3 regions of the Pantoea sp. X-Soil-ISGK-259 genome follow, and region 3 is predicted to be linked to each of the others. Evidence: predicted binding sites of a transcription regulator. Region 3 holds the regulator's gene; each other region holds the start of a gene.
What was found. The regulator PurR, encoded in region 3, represses purine synthesis genes. The targets are predictions, from matches to a motif close to CANGCAAACGTTTGCNTG.
Positions count from the first base shown of each region.

Region 1: AC6I77_RS01570 (nucleoside-specific channel-forming protein Tsx) is a predicted target of PurR. The motif match lies at 3,504-3,521, and genes of this name have one in related genera.
Region 2: cvpA (colicin V production protein) is a predicted target of PurR. The motif match lies at 3,436-3,453, and genes of this name have one in related genera.

Region 1 is NZ_AP035986.1:349,423-355,350, forward strand. Features, by position in the region: gene AC6I77_RS01555 (amidohydrolase) at 1-762, opposite strand, end outside; gene AC6I77_RS01560 (LysR family transcriptional regulator) at 877-1,773, shown strand; gene yjdN (VOC family metalloprotein YjdN) at 1,846-2,283, shown strand; gene AC6I77_RS01570 (nucleoside-specific channel-forming protein Tsx) at 2,403-3,269, opposite strand; gene AC6I77_RS01575 (sensor histidine kinase) at 3,549-4,904, opposite strand; gene AC6I77_RS01580 (response regulator) at 4,901-5,560, opposite strand.
Region 2 is NZ_AP035986.1:2,793,164-2,799,091, forward strand. Features, by position in the region: gene argT (lysine/arginine/ornithine ABC transporter substrate-binding protein ArgT) at 1-390, opposite strand, end outside; gene AC6I77_RS13085 (UbiX family flavin prenyltransferase) at 650-1,219, opposite strand; gene purF (amidophosphoribosyltransferase) at 1,332-2,849, opposite strand; gene cvpA (colicin V production protein) at 2,887-3,372, opposite strand; gene dedD (cell division protein DedD) at 3,638-4,420, opposite strand; gene folC (bifunctional tetrahydrofolate synthase/dihydrofolate synthase) at 4,410-5,678, opposite strand; gene accD (acetyl-CoA carboxylase, carboxyltransferase subunit beta) at 5,773-5,928, opposite strand, start outside.
Region 3 is NZ_AP035986.1:1,761,710-1,767,637, reverse strand. Features, by position in the region: gene AC6I77_RS08220 (C40 family peptidase) at 1-392, shown strand, start outside; gene cydH (cytochrome bd-I oxidase subunit CydH) at 436-525, opposite strand; gene purR (HTH-type transcriptional repressor PurR) at 807-1,832, shown strand; gene punR (DNA-binding transcriptional activator PunR) at 1,829-2,734, opposite strand; gene punC (purine nucleoside transporter PunC) at 2,842-4,044, shown strand; gene cfa (cyclopropane fatty acyl phospholipid synthase) at 4,354-5,502, shown strand; gene AC6I77_RS08190 (riboflavin synthase) at 5,723-5,928, opposite strand, start outside.

The DNA of each region.
Region 1 (5,928 bases), 1.4 Mb from region 3:
CAGCAGGGCGTTGCGCCCCTCTTCCGGGCGACCGCCCGCATGAGCACCGACGCCGGTGAAGTGAACATCCAGCTTGGTAGTAGCCAGGAAGCTGTCGCTGCCGCATACCACTTCGCCTGCCGGCACGCCGGTACCGATATGAATTGCGGTGAAACGCTCAACGTCATCGACCACGCCCGCCGCGACCATCGCTTTGGCACCACGCACACCCTCTTCGGCGGGCTGGAAGATCAGTTTGATTGTGCCGCTGAGTTCATCTTTCATCGCCATCAGCACGGAAGCGAGGCCCAGACCAATGGTGGTGTGACCGTCATGGGCGCAGGCGTGCATCATGCCGGCGTTGCAGGAGGCGAACCCTTCACGCTGTGGCAGATGATCGTCGGCCTGGCTTTCATTGAGATCCAGTGCATCCATATCGACGCGAAAGCCCATCACCGGACCGGGGCGACCGGTCTCAAGTGTCGCCACAATGCCGCAGAATCCGCCGGAGAAGTGGCTGATCCACTGCGGTAGCGCGCCCTGCTTTAGCGCGCGCGCCTCCTGCTGCTTCAGTACGGCTTCGTCAGGTAAGCCCATCCGCGCATCGGCGTCGATCACTTCACGGCCCAGCTTCAGTTGATAACCGAGCTTATGCAGTTCTTCTGCGACTAACGTCGCGGTGCGGAACTCCAGCCAGCCCGATTCGGCGTAGTGATGGAAGTCGCGACGCCACTGTTGCAGCTTTGGCAGCAGGGCGCAGACGTGCTCTGAAAGGGGTCTCATCGGCTCTCTCCTCGTTGTTGATTTTTTATGCACTGCATCGAATCTACACAATGGAGTTGGGCGGCATAAGATGCGAATATCTTGTGACTGATAAACAACGGTTATCGAAAAACTATGTCTGCCAATCTCAAACTTCATCAGCTGCGCGCTTTCACTGACGTGGCGCGACAGGGCAGTATCCGGGCGGCAAGCCGACTTTCCGGGCTGTCGCAACCGGCGTTAACCAAAGCGATTCAGGAGCTGGAGCGCGAGTTGGGGGCAAAGCTGTTTATCCGCCGTCAGCAGGGTGTCGTGCTGACCGATATCGGTGATAACTTTTTTCGTCATGCCAGCCTGGTACTGGCAGAGCTGCGGGTCGCCGAAGAGGATATCCAGCAGCGATTGGGGCTGGGCGGCGGTCAGGTGAATATTGGCGTGGGTGGCAGCGTGGCCCGCACCATCATGCCGCAGGTGATAAACCAGTTTCATCGCGAATACCCACTCGTGAAGGTGCGCATTGTTGAAGGCCAGCTGGTCTCAATGGTGCATGAGCTGCGTCAGGGAGCGCTTGATTTCACTATCAATACGTATGACCAGAGCCATCTCGATCAGGAGCTGATGTATGAGCGGGTAATGGAACGCGAGTACAAAGTGGTGGTGCGCAAAGGCCATCCGCTGGAGAAAGCCCGTTCTCTGGCAGAATTACAGCAGGCAGACTGGACGATGCCAACCCCGAAAGGCAGTTACTATCGCTTGCTGCACGATCTGTTTGGCGAGCGCGGCATGGCACCTAAAATCGTGGTGACCTGTGAAACCTTTATGGCCTGCACCAGCCTGGTGGCACAAAGTGATTTCATCAGTATTCTGTCGGTCGACGTGATTGACGATCCCATTCTGGGCCGTTCGCTTGTGGCACTGTCGCTCGATGACCCTTTGCCGAAAGCGATCTTCTATCTGATTCAGCGCAAAGACACGACGCTGACCCCAATGAGCAGTTATATGGCACAACTCTTTCGCCGTTATTGTCAGTAAAATCAGTACGTAAAGTCGATCGTCTACACTGTTAAGGTACTGAAAAAATCCAACCGACAAATAGAGGTTACGATGCAAGTTAGTCCTTATCTGTTTCTCTATGGCCGTTGTGAAGAGGCTATCGACTTTTACCTGCAGGCAACCGGTGGAGAGTTACTCTCTAAAATGAAATTCGGTGATATGCCGGATCAGGGTGAGCAGGTCGGCGATGAGTCCGCAGCGCCACAGCCGCCAGAAAAGATCATGCATGCGCAATTACGCATTGGTGACGGTGAGCTGATGCTCAGCGATGGCAATACCGAACAGCCTCCAGCGTCAGAGCATGCGGGTTACGCGGTCAGCCTCTCTACCCATGATGTTGAAAAGGGCAAAGCCTGGTTTGAGAAATTATCGGCAGGCGGCAAAGTGACGACGCCATGGCAGGAGACGTTCTGGTCGAACGGATTCGCGATGTTCATTGATAAATTCAACATTCCATGGCGCATCAATGTTGAGAAGCCGCAGAATTAAATGCAGAGCAGATGCAGTGCTTATCAGATTAGCCTGCAGCTGAAAAGCTGGCCCTGATGCGTGATGTCCTGGGCCAGCTCACCGACTAAACGGGCGGTTGTTGCAACCGCCCGCTATTATCAGAAGTTATAACCCGCCACCAGGTAGTAACCCCAGCCGGTCGATTTCACTTCAAACGGACCCTTGCCGAAGTTCAGCTCCTGGCCATCCGCCCACTGTCCGCCGTTATGGAAGTAACGCGCCACCGCAGAGAAGTGCCAGTGATCGTAACCCAGGGACAGAATGTGGCTGGAGGCAATAGAGTTGCTGGTGCGTGATGAACCGCCTTTCTCATTGAGATCGGAACCCCAGTCGAAGTTGGTGAAGCCCACATAGCCCAGGTTACCACCCCACAGCGTGGTGATTGGCACGAAGTATTTCACCTTAAAGCGATAGCCATCCCAGCTGTTTTCGTTCGCCGCGCCGTAGTTTTCCCACTGATATTTGGCATAGACGTTCAGCGACAGGCCGACATCGCTGTGCGTATCGATATCGGTGCCCAGACCCATGTACCAGGTGTTCTGGCGGTTATCGCTGTTACGGCCCATGTCGTAAATGTAGTTGTTGGCGAAATACCACTCTTTGAACGGGCCAAAGGCCAGGCTGGTGCCGGTCAGCTTGTCGATAGAGAAGCGTGGTTCAATCTCCATAAACATCGGTGAACCGTGGTCGAACACGCCATTGGCATTGCTGTTGCCCACGCCGAAGAAGTTAGGCACGTCGAGATAGCCGTAGAAATCAAACCAGTCTTTCCTGGCAAACGCTTCATATTCCAGATAAACGTCGTTGTTAAACTGCGGTCCGAAACGCGTGTGGTAACTACCGACCACGTTTACGCTCTGATGCCACCAGTCGGAGACATACTGCGGATCGCTTTCCGCTGCCTGCGCAGCACCACTCAATGAACATGCCAGCACGGCACCTGCTATCAACGTTTTATATTTCATTATTATCAGCCACATGCTTTTGACCGCCGCACAGCAGACGCAGTCAGAGAAAAATCGGTCCCTTGATGGGAATGAGGGTTTCACAGCAAATAACAGCCAGTTCTTCAGCCCGCGTAGCGTGCCTGTAACAGATCGATAGAAAATAGATTTTGCTCACGTTTGTCAAAAAGTGTTGCATTACAATTCAGCTAAAATGTGATGAGCTTCACAATAACGGCGTGGATCGAACGGAACCAGGCAACCGTTTACGTTGTCTGGTTCGTGATCAAACAGCGGGAATCAGGGAAGTGTAACGCGAACCTGCAAACCACAAATTGCACCCTGTGGCGAGAGGCAATTGGAAAGGGCGACGTGAATCTGATGCTTTTGAGCGACGTTGCGCACAATGGATAATCCCAGGCCGCTACCCTGGGCTTTAACGTCAGGCGAACGGGTAAAGCGATCAAATGCGCGCTCGATAAAGGATTCCGGCATGCCCGGCCCGTTATCCACAATATCGACCACGGTCTTTCCGGCAACCCGATGCAGCAGTACATCGACCAGGCTACCTTCCGGGGTGTGTAGCATGGCGTTACCAATCAGATTATCGAACAGGCTTCGCAGCTCGGAACGGCTGGCCTGCAGACGGTACTGCGTGGAGCCATTAAAGCCGATATCGATGCCGCGTTTATCCGCCACGACCATCAGCTGCTCAATGCTCTCTTTCAGCAGATCTTCCAGTTCGATATGCTCAACGCTGGCGACCACGCTCTGGTCATCCTGGCGTGAGACATTGAGTAATTGCGTGACCAGGTGACGGGTACGTGTCACGCCCGCTTCCAGCTGGCTGAACTGCCGGCTCGCTTCGCCTGGCTGAATATGCTGACGCAGGTTTTCCAGCTGTAACGTCACGGCCGTTACCGGCGTGCGCAGTTCATGGGCGGCGTCTTCCAGGAACTGACGCTGTGACGACCAGGCCTCACGCAGTTTACTCAGCAGCGAGTTATAGGCGGCCACCAGCGGCAGGATCTCATCCGGTAAACCTTCCGGTGAGACGTTGTGCGGATGATGCGTCTCCTGCGCGGCAATCTGACGCGAAGCGACCTGCAGATCCCGGGTGATCTTGCGTACGACCAGCCAGATCACCAGCAGCGACAGCGGCATCATCAGGATCATCGGAATGATCGCCGACAGCGCCCGCTTGACCATCAATGCCTTCATGTAGCTGAGGTTGTGCATCACCTGAATGGTTTTAATCTCACTGCCAGGCAAGCCGGGCCGGGTATAGATGCGCCATTCACAGTCGTCGCACTGACCGATATGGACGTCGCGATAGCCACGCTGGTTTTGCAGCGGGGCCTGCAGCTCCGGCCATGAGCTGGCGCGCAACTGACCCTGATCGTCCCATAGCTGCACCACAAAGGCGCTTTTCGCCTTGTCAGGCGCAATAAGCATCGGCATCAGGGCGGGCATCTGTTTATTGGTGGACCAGGCATCCGCGATTTTGGCCAGCTGATCGTCCTTCATGGTGCCGACCATATCGCCGTAGCAGCTGAAGAAATACCAGGTGACGCCACCGATCATCAGCAGATGAATAATCAGCAGCGTAGAGAGTAATTTGTTGCGCAGTGAGCGCATAAAGCGAAAAGGTTTCATATTGCCGGCACCCGCCAGCCCAGACCGCGCACGTTGCGGATCACGTCGTTATCCAGCTTGCGGCGCATCCCGTGGATCAACACATCCACCGCGTTGCTGCTGACTTCATCGCCCCAGCCATAGATACGGTTTTCCAGCTGCTCGCGTGACAGAATAGCGCCCGGCCGCTCCAGCAGGGCGTAGAGCAGGGCATATTCGCGCGCCGTAAGCTGTTCACGCTGGCCTTTGTAGAGCACTTCACGGGTCATCATATCCAGCTGCACATCGCCGCTGCCCAATACGGAATCTGCCGCGCCGTGGCTGCGTCGGGTAATGGCGCGCATCCGGGCCATGACTTCCTGTAAATCGAACGGTTTAAGCAGGTAGTCGTCAGCACCGCTGTCGAGTCCCTGAATCCGCTGCGCCACCGTGTCGCGTGCAGTAAGAATGAGTACTGGCGTCGCGTCGCCGCGCCCGCGCGCCCGGCGCAGGACCTGCAGGCCATCATCCCGTGGTAAGCCGAGATCGAGCAGCACGCAGCTGTAGCCGCCTTCGCTCCAGGCGTTCTGGGCATAGACGCCATCGCGCACCCAATCCACCGACCAGCCCGCGCCCTGCAGTGCCTGCTGCAGGTTAGCGCCGATCATTTCATCATCTTCAACCAGTAACACGCGCATGGCTGATCTCCTTCATAAAGATAAGAGAGAGTTTACTCACTAATTGTTAGGCCAGAATTATCCTTCCGCCGTCATACTTCGCACTGTGGCGGCGTTGGCTGCTTTTGCTCACCCCAGTCACTGACTGATGTCAGCTCCCGGGGATTCGCGCATTTGCCGCCTTGCCACAGCACGAATTATTTTGGCGGACCGCTGTTCTCTTACTTCGCACTGTAGCGGCACTGGCTGCTTTTGCTCACCCCATTCACTGACTGATGTCAGCTCTTGGGGATTCGCCCTTGCCTCAGCACAAATTATTTTGGCAGTCTGCCGGCCTTAACGTTTTGCTGGAGTCGCGTCTGGCCGCGCAATGCGGCACCCGTTTCCGT
Region 2 (5,928 bases), 1.0 Mb from region 3:
CGACTCAATGGTCGGTTGAATTTTCGATCCTTTCGGTGCGACTAAACGCGCATTAGCAGCGTAAAGCTTATCCGAGAAGGCGATCTCTTCCTGACGTTTTGCTGTGATGGAAAGTGAGGAGATGATGGCATCAATTTTTTTCGCTTTCAGCGACGGGATCAGCGCATCGAAGTCGCTTTCAACGTAGGTGCATTGGGTATGAATACGTTTACAGATTTCGTTAGCGAGGTCGATATCGAAGCCCACTAACTTGCCTTGCGCGTCTTTCGACTCAAACGGTGGGTAAGTTGGATCTGTGCCGATACGGATTGAACCCGGCACTGCCGCGAATACGCTGGCAGCACTGGATAAGCCCAGCATCAGGGAAAGAGCCAGAACACGCTTTTTCATAGATTACCCTCAAGTGAAGTGCTTTTTGTTATGTGGTTTGTGATGTGTTTGCGCAAATTAATTTGCATGTTTCATGCCAGTTCTGCAAGTTTTCCACGCAGTTAGCGTGATGTCAGACAGGCGAAAACGCTGTGTTTGTAGGGGGAATATAGCAGTGAAGTAAAAGAGAAAAAGCGACGTTGTTAACTTTTGGTGCATCAAATGCACGAAGAGTGATCCGAGGCGCGCTTATGCACTAAATAAGTGCGCCAGCGGAACTTTATGCACCCTGCCAGCGCGCGAAGAGATCTTCCGGTAATTCGATATCGAATTGATCAATAACCCGGTTGACGGTCTGGTCAATCAGCTGATCGATGGTTTCAGGCCGATGATAAAAAGCCGGCACTGGTGGCATTATTATGGCGCCCAGCTCGGCGGCGGTGGTCATCATGCGCAGGTGTCCAACGTGCAATGGCGTTTCACGTACGCACAATACCAGCTTACGCTGCTCTTTTAATATGACGTCAGCCGCACGGGTCAGCAGGGAGTCAGTGTAACTGTGGACGATGCCTGAAAGCGTTTTCATTGAACAGGGTAAAATCGCCATGCCCAGGGTTTTAAACGACCCCGACGAGATATTTGCTGCAATATCGCGCACGTCATGCACCACATCGGCCAGCGCCTGCACGTCACGCAGCGAATAGTCGCTCTCCAGCCCCAGCGTCTGACGCGCCGCCTGGCTCATGACCAGATGCGTTTCTACTTCTTCCACCTGCTGCAACACCTGCAGCATGCGCACGCCATAGATCACCCCGCTTGCGCCGGAGATGCCAATGATGAGTCGTTTCATATTCCAACCTTATGTCAGCCAATGCACTATCATACGCGGCCAGCAGGTTTCTGAAAACAAACAGGGCGGGATTGCTCCCGCCCTGCTTTATGTTGACCACCCGCTGAGCATATCAGCCCTCGTTGTGCAGCTCGAGGTTTTCGACTTCGTTCTGGCGTTGAAGCGCTTTGGCGTCATCGTTGCGCAGCGATTCCAGATACTCCAGATACTGCTGATCGACATCTTTCGTCACGTAGATACCGTTGAACACCGAGCATTCAAACTGGGCGATGTCCGGGTTCTCTTCACGCACCGCTTCAATCAAATCGTCCAGGTCCTGGAAAATCAGCGCATCGGCTTTAATCAGCTGGCGAATCTCTTCCACTTCGCGGCCATGCGCAATCAGTTCCGTGGCGCTCGGCATATCAATGCCGTAGACGTTCGGGAAACGAATTTCCGGTGCAGCAGACGCCAGATAAACGCGTCTGGCGCCGGCTTCACGCGCCATCTCAATGATCTGCTCTGAGGTGGTGCCCCGCACGATAGAGTCATCCACCAGCAGGACATTTTTATCACGGAATTCAGCACGGTTAGCGTTGAGCTTGCGGCGAACCGCGCTGCGACGTAACTGCTGGCCCGGCATGATAAAAGTACGGCCAACGTAACGGTTTTTCACGAAGCCCTGACGATAAGGCTTGTCGAGAATACGGGCAATTTCCAGCGCGATATCGGTAGAGGTTTCCGGAATAGGAATCACCACGTCGATATCCAAATCTTCCCACTCGCGGGCAATTTTCTCGCCCAGCTTGGTGCCCATGCGGACACGGGCGCTGTAGACGGAGATTTTATCCAGGAAAGAGTCCGGACGGGCAAAATAGACATATTCGAACAGGCACGGATTGCTTTTCGGGTTTTCAGCACACTGGCGGGTAGAGAGCTGGCCCGCTTCAGTGACATAGACGGCTTCACCCGGTGCGACGTCACGGATGAACTCAAAGCCCAGCGTATCCAGCGCGACGCTCTCGGAGGCGACCATATATTCGGTGCGACCATCAGCGATAACGCGCTTGCCCAGCACCAGCGGACGGATGCCATTAGGGTCACGGAAAGCAACCATGCCGTGGCCGATAATCATCGAGACAACCGCGTAGGCGCCACGCACCTGCTGATGTACGGCAGCCACCGCGGCAAAAATGTTGTCGGCTTCCAGCGGATCATTTTGAAAACGATCTAACTCCTGCGCAAAGATATTCAGCAGGATTTCAGAATCTGAGGTGGTATTAACGTGACGGCGGCCCTTTTCAAACAGGTGCTTGCGCAGCACATGGGCGTTGGTCAGGTTACCGTTATGCGCCAGGGTGATGCCGTATGGGGAGTTTACATAGAATGGCTGCGCTTCAGAGGCACTGGAGCTTCCCGCAGTGGGATAACGCGCGTGGCCAATCCCCATATTGCCCTGCAGACGCTGCATGTGGCGTGCTTCGAAAACGTCGCTGACCAGGCCATTTGCCTTTCGCAGGCGAAAACATTTCAGCGCATCAATCGTACAAATGCCTGCGGCATCCTGCCCGCGGTGCTGGAGCACCGTTAACGCGTCATAGATCGACTGGTTGACCGGCATGAAACCGGTGATACCGACAATACCGCACATGTTGTCATTTCCTCATTTAGCCGCACTCCCGGTCACATCACCGGGGTAAAAAACTCGACGTGCTTTTCAGGTAATCAAAAAACCACCTGATGATATAACTGAACTCGGGAATGAGTTGAGACTGTTGCCAGTCTGGACTTTTAGAAAAGCCAGTGAATGTATCAAGGAAGAACAGCAAAGCGGCTACGATCAGCACACCACGCAACGCCCCGAAACAGACGCCCAACACCCGGTCGGTTCCCGACAGGCCGGTTTTCTCCACCAGCGTGCCGATAACGTAGTTCACAATGGCCCCTACAATCAGGGTAGCCACAAACAGCACACCGATGGCGATACCGTTACGAACCAGTTCGTCGTCAAAACCTGTAAACCAGACTGCAAGGTAGGCGTAGTAATGACTGGCGACAAAAAACGCGCATCCCCAGGTAACAAGAGATAAGGCTTCCCGGACAAACCCACGGACGAGGCTGACCAGAGCCGAAAAACCAACTACCGCAATAATGACGTAATCAATCCAGATCATGAACTCTTCCAGCGCCAGTGCAATTGCACCCCTGCATCCAGTTCGGGGCGCATTCTAACAGAAAAAGAAAACGTTTGCGTAGCGGTTTTCTTTTTCTGCATCCATAAAAAAGGCGATGAAAAAAAACGCAATCGCCTGGGTGATTCTCAGCCGGAAAGGCCGTTGAAAATATTCACTATTTCAGGCGTACCGCGCGACCTGAGCACGCTGTACGCCGGGAAAAAGACGCTGCCTGTTACTGCTATCGGCAGCGCCAATCGCCGGTTTAGCGGGCGCTGTACGGTTTCACAACACCGCCCAACCCTGAGATGCTTTTCAGCTCGCCAACGGCACTCTGCATTTTGGCTTTCGAGGCATCCGGCCCGACGTAAATGCGGGTAATCTGACCCTGAACGGGCGTTGAAGGCACAGTAAAGGCGCGATAGCCCGACAGCCGCAACTGCGCGACAATCTCATTCACTTTGCTGGCGTTTTTCAGCGCACCTAACTGCACCACATAAGCCTGCCCTGCCGGTGCGGTCGTCTCTGCTGCTTTTGGCGCCGCTTCCTGCTTCGGCTGTTCGACCGCTTTAGGCGGTTCTTCCGGCTTCGGCTTCGTCTGCTCCACCGCTTTAGGCTTCTGCTGTTCGACCGGTTTCTGCTTAGGCTGCTCAGTGACTTTAGTTTTCTGCTGCTCTGCCACTTTCGGTTTGGTCACCGTCTGTGCAGGCACAGACTGATGAACCGGCGGCGGCGAAACCACAGTCGGTTCGGTATCATCATCCGGCTCGGCACGCCCCTGCTCTGCCGTGACGCTGCTTTTGCTATTACCATTACTGCTGTTGACCGCATTGCCCGCGCCTTCAGGTGGCTGGGATGGCAGCGACTGGGTAACCGGTGGCACCATTTCACTGTCCTGCTGATCGTCAGGTTTCGGCACCAGCGGAATGGCTGCGAACTCTTCTTTGTAATGCTTTTTCTGACCATCCAGCAGCCCTGGCAGCACAATCACGCCAACGGCGACCAGAATAACGGTGCCGACTAAACGGTTTTGAAACTTACTTGCCACGTCCTTTCTCCGTTTCAATCGATTCCATGACCTGCGCAACGGTGTGGAATGAACCACAGACCAGCACAGTGTCCTGCGGCGCTGCCCGCTGGCGTGCCTGCTGCCAGGCGAGCTCAACCGAGCTAAAGGCTTCGCCCTGCGAGAGGCAGTCCAGCAGTTGCTCAGCACTGGCGCCGCGCGGACCGTCAAGCGGTGCGCAGTACCAGGCATCGACCATGGGTGCCAGCGCCGTCAGCGTACCGGCAATATCTTTATCATGCAGCATGCCCACGACGGCATGCACTTTGCCGCGTTTCGGCAGCGTCGCCAGCCGTGACGCCAGATACGACGCTGCATGCGGATTATGAGCGACATCCAGAATCACGCGCGGTGATTCACTAATCGTCTGAAAACGTCCTGGCAGCATCGCCAGCGGCAGGCTGGCGCGAATCTGCGCCTCACTGACCTCAAGCCCTGAGACACGCAGCGCGACCAGTGCCGTCGCCGCGTTAGGTAACGGCACCTGGGGGAGCGGCAGATCGTTAAGCTCCCCCAGCGCATCACGCAGCGACCAGCTTTCGGCCTGAGCTTGCCATGACCAGTCACGGTTGCGCTGTAACAGCTCAGCGCCTTTTTCCTGCGCGACCACCGCGATGCTGTGTGGCATATCGGGTTCACCGACGACTGCCGGTTTCCCCGCCCGGAACACACCCGCTTTCTCACGCCCGATGCTTTCGCGATCCGGCCCAAGCCAGTCAGTATGATCCAGTGCAATGCTGGTGACTACGGCGACATCGGCATCCACGATGTTGGTGGCATCCAGCCGTCCGCCGAGGCCGACTTCGAGGATCACCACATCCAGCTGCGCCTGGCGGAACAGATTGAGCGCAGAGAGCGTGCCAAATTCGAAATAGGTCAGGGAGATATCCGCACGTCCGGCTTCAATCTCCGCAAAGCTGGCGCAGTGCTGCGCTTCACTCAGCTCCTCTCCCTGGACCCGAACACGCTCGGTGTAGCGCACCAGATGTGGCGAGCTGTAGACGCCAACGCGGTAGCCCGCGGCAATCAGCAGCGTTTCCAGGGTCCGACAGGTCGTGCCTTTGCCATTAGTGCCGGCTACGGTAAAGACAAAGGGAGCGGGTTTCAGCAGGTCGAGACGAAGTGCTACCTGACGAATACGGTCCAGACCCAGTTCGATGGCCTGAGTATGCAGGTGCTCAAGATAATAAAGCCACGTGGCCAAAGGCGACGTGGCTTGAGGAAGGTGAAGATTGTCCATATGTCCCGTTTTGCTTATTTATACCTGGCAGACTGGTGCTGCGGTATACGGTGCATTGGTAAGAGGTGCTTTGGACGCACCTCTCTATCTCCTGTCAGGCCTCGTTGCTTTCCGATTCAGTCGTCGCAGGAGCGGACTGTTCACCGTCATGCAGCGGTGCTGGCAGGTTCATCATTTTTGCCAGCAGGCTTGCCAGTTTGTAACGCATTTCCGGACGACGAATGATCATATCGATCGCGCCCTTCTCAAT
Region 3 (5,928 bases):
AAACCGCGATGACCAAACTGATGGGCCAGCTGGGTAAACCCTACCAGTGGGGCGGCACTTCGCCGCATACCGGCTTCGATTGCAGCGGCCTGGTCTGGTACGCCTATAAAGATCTGGTGAAGTTTAAGATTCCGCGTACCGCTAATGAGATGTATCACCTGCGTGACGCCGCACCCATCAAGCGTGAGTCGCTGGAGAAAGGCGATCTGGTCTTCTTCCGTATTAATGGTCGCGGTACAGCGGATCACGTTGGCGTGTACCTGGGAGATGGCAAGTTTATCCAGTCACCGCGTACCGGAAAAGACATTCAGATTAGCGCATTAGGGGAAGATTACTGGCAGCGTCATTACATTGGTGCCCGTCGTGTGATGACGCCGAAAACCATACGCTAACCAGAAAACAGTCGTAAAAAGCCGGGAGATTCCCGGCTTTTTTTTAGTGCAGAATGGCGGTAAAACTAAAGGCTACAATCATCAGCAGACAGCCCGCAGTCGTCATTAAAGCCAGTTTAAGATCGGTACTCATTGTTTGCTCCTTAGTCACACAATTTGTGGGGATATCGCATTTTCCCACAGGGCCCGGTAAAAATCTCGTTTTATCCGTTCAGCCTTGTTAGAATCCCGCCTTTGTTGCGCAACGCGCGCAATCCTGATTCCGTTTGCGCCGGTTTTCAGGCGTTTTATTTCCGCCAGCGGCCTGTAAACCGGCCAAAAACGCGGCATTTTTGCGGAAAAAACCCTGAGCAGACGCAAACGTTTAACACTACGCTTATCATAGAGTTAGATAAGCACTGGAGTCCGATTTTCATGGCAACAATTAAAGATGTGGCGAAACGCGCTGGCGTCTCAACGACGACGGTTTCGCACGTCATCAATAAAACCCGCTTTGTCGCAGAAGAGACGCGTAACGCGGTCTGGCAGGCGATAAAAGAACTGCACTATTCGCCAAGCGCCGTGGCGCGCAGCCTGAAAGTGAATCACACCAGAACGCTGGGCCTGCTGGCGACCTCCAGCGAAGCCCCCTATTTCGCAGAGATTATTGAAGCGATTGAGAATCACTGTTTTGACAAAGGCTATACGCTGATTCTGGGGAATTCGCATAACGATCTGCAAAAACAGCGCGCCTATCTCAGCATGATGGCGCAGAAGCGTGTCGATGGTCTGCTGGTGATGTGCTCAGAATATCCAGACGACCTGCTGCAGATGCTGGAAGAGAACCGTAACATCCCGATGGTGGTAATGGACTGGGGCGAATCGCGCGCCGACTTCACCGACACGGTTCTGGATAACGCGTTCCAGGGCGGCTATCTGGCAGGACGCTATCTGATTGAACGCGGTCACCGCGACATTGGTGCTATCCCCGGTCAGATGGAGCGTAATACCGGTGGCGGACGTCATGCCGGTTTCCTGAAGGCGCTGGAAGAAGCCAGCATTCAGCCGCGCGCCGAGTGGATTGTCCAGGGTGACTTTGAGCCGGAGTCGGGCTATCAGGCGATGCAGCAGATCCTGTCACAGAAACAGCGCCCGACGGCGGTGTTCTGCGGTGGTGATATCATGGCAATGGGTGCAATTTGCGCCGCCGACGAAATGGGTTTGCGCGTACCGCAGGATATTTCGGTGATCGGTTATGATAATGTGCGCAACGCCCGCTATTTCGCACCGGCCCTGACCACCGTGCATCAGCCTAAAGCTCAGTTAGGTGAAAAAGCGCTGGATATGCTGCTGGACCGCATCACCAGTAAGCGTGAAGTGTCACAGACGATTGAAGTACACCCTACGCTGATTGAGCGCCGCTCGGTGGCCGACGGTCCATTCCGCGACTATCGCCGTTAATCCTCGCTTAACCACTCCTGATTAAGCGTTTGCGCATCACCCAGGTAGCTGAGCAACCAGCCAGTCGCCGGTGATGCGCGATCCTCAGCCCAGCTGACACAGCAGGGACTGTCCGGAAACGCCACCGGCAGAGTCAGTTCAACCAGATCGCCGCTGTCGAGCAGTGGCCTGGCAAGATGACCGGGCACCATCGCCACACACAATCCCGCCTGCACGCACTCCAGCCCGGTTTGCCATTCCGGCACCACCAGCCTGCGCTGGTTATCCAGCGTCCATGTCATTCGGCGCGGCAGTGCGCGTGAAGTATCTTCCAGCACCAGTGACGGCCAGCTACGCAGCGTGTCGTCATCGATCTGGCTCGCCTGCGTCAGGGGATGATCGGGCGCGACCACGCAGCGCCAGTTGAGTGTGCCCATATCGCGAAACGCAAAACGTCCGCCCACCGGAATCGCCTGGGTGGCCCCAATGGCCACTTCTACCCGGCCATCGGCCAGCGCATCCCAGACGCCGTTAAAAACTTCATAACTGATGATCAGCTCCATGTCGGGGAAATGGCGATAGAAATCTTTAACCAGTTGCCGGGTGCGCTGAGGTTTAGCGATACGGTCAACCGCGATGCTGAGCTGACCGCGCCAGCCGTTGGCCAGCTGCTGACACTGTCGTCGTGTGGCTAGCATTTTTTTGATGACGCTGCGCCCTTCACGGACAAAATGCTCGCCTGCCGGAGTCAGTACCACTTCACGGTGCTGACGCTCAAACAGCGGCACCGCCAGCCAACTCTCCAGCTGCCGCACCGTGTAACTGATGGCAGAGGGCACCCGATGTAACTCCTGCGCAGCAGCGCTAAAGCTGCCGCCACGGGCGACTGCGTCAACCACTTCTAATGCATATTCTGACCACATAATCTGCCTTCAAAATTTTTAACAGCAAGCGGCAAATATTACCGTTTCACAGCAGCAAACGCACCTTTTACACTCTGCCGCGTTTATCCTGCAAAAATGAGAATGAGATGTTGTCGAATAAAGGATTTATGCCTTACCTTGCCCTGCTGAGCATGCTCGGCTTTTTAGCCACCGATATGTACCTGCCCGCCTTCGGCGCGATGCAGCAAACGTTTAACACCTCACCCGGCCTGATCAGCGCCAGTATGAGTCTTTTTCTGGGAGGCTTCGCTGTGGGTCAGCTCTTCTGGGGACCCCTTTCCGATCGCATTGGCCGTAAACCTGTGCTGCTGACCGGGCTGGCCATGTTTGGGATCGGTTGTGCAGGCATGCTGTGGGTCAATGATATCTATCTGATGCTGGCGCTACGTTTTGTTCAGGCGATTGGCGTCTGTGCTGCTGCCGTTAGCTGGCAGGCACTGGTCGTGGATCGCTACCCTGCCGCACGTGCCAACAAAGTTTTCGCCACCATTATGCCGCTGGTTGCACTCTCTCCGGCACTGGCCCCGTTGCTGGGCGCCTGGCTGATTGGTCATTTCCACTGGCGTTCAATCTTCCTGGTGCTGACCCTGATTGCGGTAGCGCTGATTCTGACCACGCTGCGTCTGCCCACTGTTCGCAAAGTCGCAGGTGAAAAAAAGGCACAGCCGGGTTTCTTTACCCTGCTCAAATCGCGGGTTTATAGCGGCAACGTGCTGATCTACTCAGCCTGTTCTGCCAGCTTCTTTGCCTGGCTGACGGGTTCGCCGTTTATTCTGGCAGATTTAGGTCTCTCGCCTGCCGACATCGGCCTGAGTTATGTGCCACAGACCCTCGCCTTTTTGATAGGTGGCTTCGGCTGTCGCGCCCTGCTCAACCGCTTTAACGGTTCACAGTTGCTGCCATGGTTACTGGGTATCTATAGCCTGAGCATTCTGGCGCTGTTTGCTGTTGCGCTTGCCGGCAACAGCACGCTGGTTAGCCTGATGGTTCCATTCTGCGGCATGGCGCTGGCGAACGGCGCGATCTATCCGATTGTGGTCTCCAGTGCATTAATGCCCTTCCCGAATGCTACCGGCAAAGCGGCCGCATTGCAGAACACACTGCAGTTAGGTCTGTGCTTCGCCGCAAGCCTGGCGGTATCAGCCGGATTAACTCAGGCGCTGTTTACCACCACACTCACGATGACGGCGACCATTGTGCTCGCGCTGTTCGGCTTCGCCATGCAGCGTGCCGACAGCGCACAAAGTGTTGTTGCCTCAGCGCAACCTGCCTGCCAGGATAATCACTGACACACTGACTTCTTAGTTAGCATCCTAACAATAAGTCATTGAATATTGACCCGCGTGAGAATATACTCATTCGGGTCAACAAATCTGTAATAAATCAACAATATAATAACGTAATAATCTGATTGGCACCCTGTTGCCGGGACGGTATTCGCGCGCGTTATTCTCATCTTGCCCGTCCAGCTGCAGGCTATTCCAGTCCTCTGTATCACACAATAACCGGTGTGCGGAGTCATCCGTAACGTTTCTCAATGCCTGACGAAATTGGCTACTCTTTGTTCAGGTTCAGATTGGACAGGTGGTGGAAAAGCTATGAGTTCATCTTATGCTGAAGTAGTGAGCCCGGAAGAGAACCATTGGTATCGCATCGTTCATGAACTGCTGGAATCAGCGGATGTCGAAATCAATGGTTCACGTCCATGGGATATTCATGTTACGCATCCAGGTTTTTTTAAACGTGTTCTGCAGGAGGGTTCACTTGGGCTCGGTGAGAGCTATATGGATGGATGGTGGGAGTGTGACCGGCTGGATATGTTCTTTCACCACGTACTTAAACATAAACTCGATCAGCAATTGCCTCACCACTTTAAAGATACGTTGCGCATTGCCGCCGCTCGCTTAACGAATCTGCAATCAAAAAAACGGGCCTGGATTGTCGGTAAAGAACATTACGATCTCGGCAACGATCTTTTTTCACTGATGCTTGATCCTTATATGCAATATTCCTGTGGCTACTGGAAAGAGGCCACGACGCTGGCGACAGCACAGGAAGCCAAGCTGGATATGATCTGCCGGAAATTAGCGCTGGAACCCGGGATGTCGCTGCTGGATATTGGCTGTGGCTGGGGCGGACTCGCGGAATTTGCTGCACGTCATTACGGCGTCAAAGTGCATGGCGTGACGATTTCCGCCGAACAGCAAAAACTGGCGCAGCAGCGCTGTAACGGATTAGACGTCACAATTCTGTTGCAGGATTATCGCGATCTGAATGAGCAGTTTGATCGTATTGTTTCAGTGGGAATGTTCGAACATGTCGGGCCAAAAAATTACGCCACCTATTTTGATGTGGTCGATCGTAATTTAAAACCTGACGGTATTTTCCTGCTTCACACTATTGGTGCAATTAAGACCGATATGAGCGTCGATCCCTGGATCGATAAATATATCTTCCCCAATGGTTGTCTGCCGTCAGTGCGTCATGTAGCGGATGCCAGCGAGCCCCACTTTATTCTGGAAGACTGGCATAACTTTGGTGCTGATTACGACAAAACATTGATGGCCTGGCATGAACGCTTTGTGCAGGCCTGGCCAGAACTGGCTGATAAATATGGTGAACGCTTTAAGCGGATGTTCTCTTATTATCTCAATGCCTGTGCCGGTGCCTTCCGGGCGCGTGATATTCAGCTGTGGCAGATTGTGTTCAGTCGCGGTGTTGAGGGCGGATTACGGGTGGCGCGGTAGGGTCATGTTAAGAAGATGCTGCCGCGCTAAAGGCTTTAAAAAGGGGCCTGTTCAGTTTTGAGCGTGTAACAGCACAGGAACACAGAAAGATTTGAAAGAGACAAACCCGTTATCCGTGGCGGGGGACGCTTTCCTCTTCTGACTGTGTTCCCTGTGCTTCAGGCTATTATATCGCTGCCAGATTCGCCCGGATTGGCTCCCCAGCAATCTTTGACGCTTATTAGCTCTCGGCGTCAGTCTGGCCGGTCAGCATGCTCATCGCTGCCGCGGCATCGCGCTGTGCTAATACCCGCTCAACGGTCTCTACGATTGCCTGCGTGTGTGGATCGATCTCAATATTAACCCGATCGCCAAACGTCTTCGCGCCCAGCGTGGTGCGCTCCAGCGTTTCCGGGATCAGATAGACGCAGAATTTGGTCTTCGTCA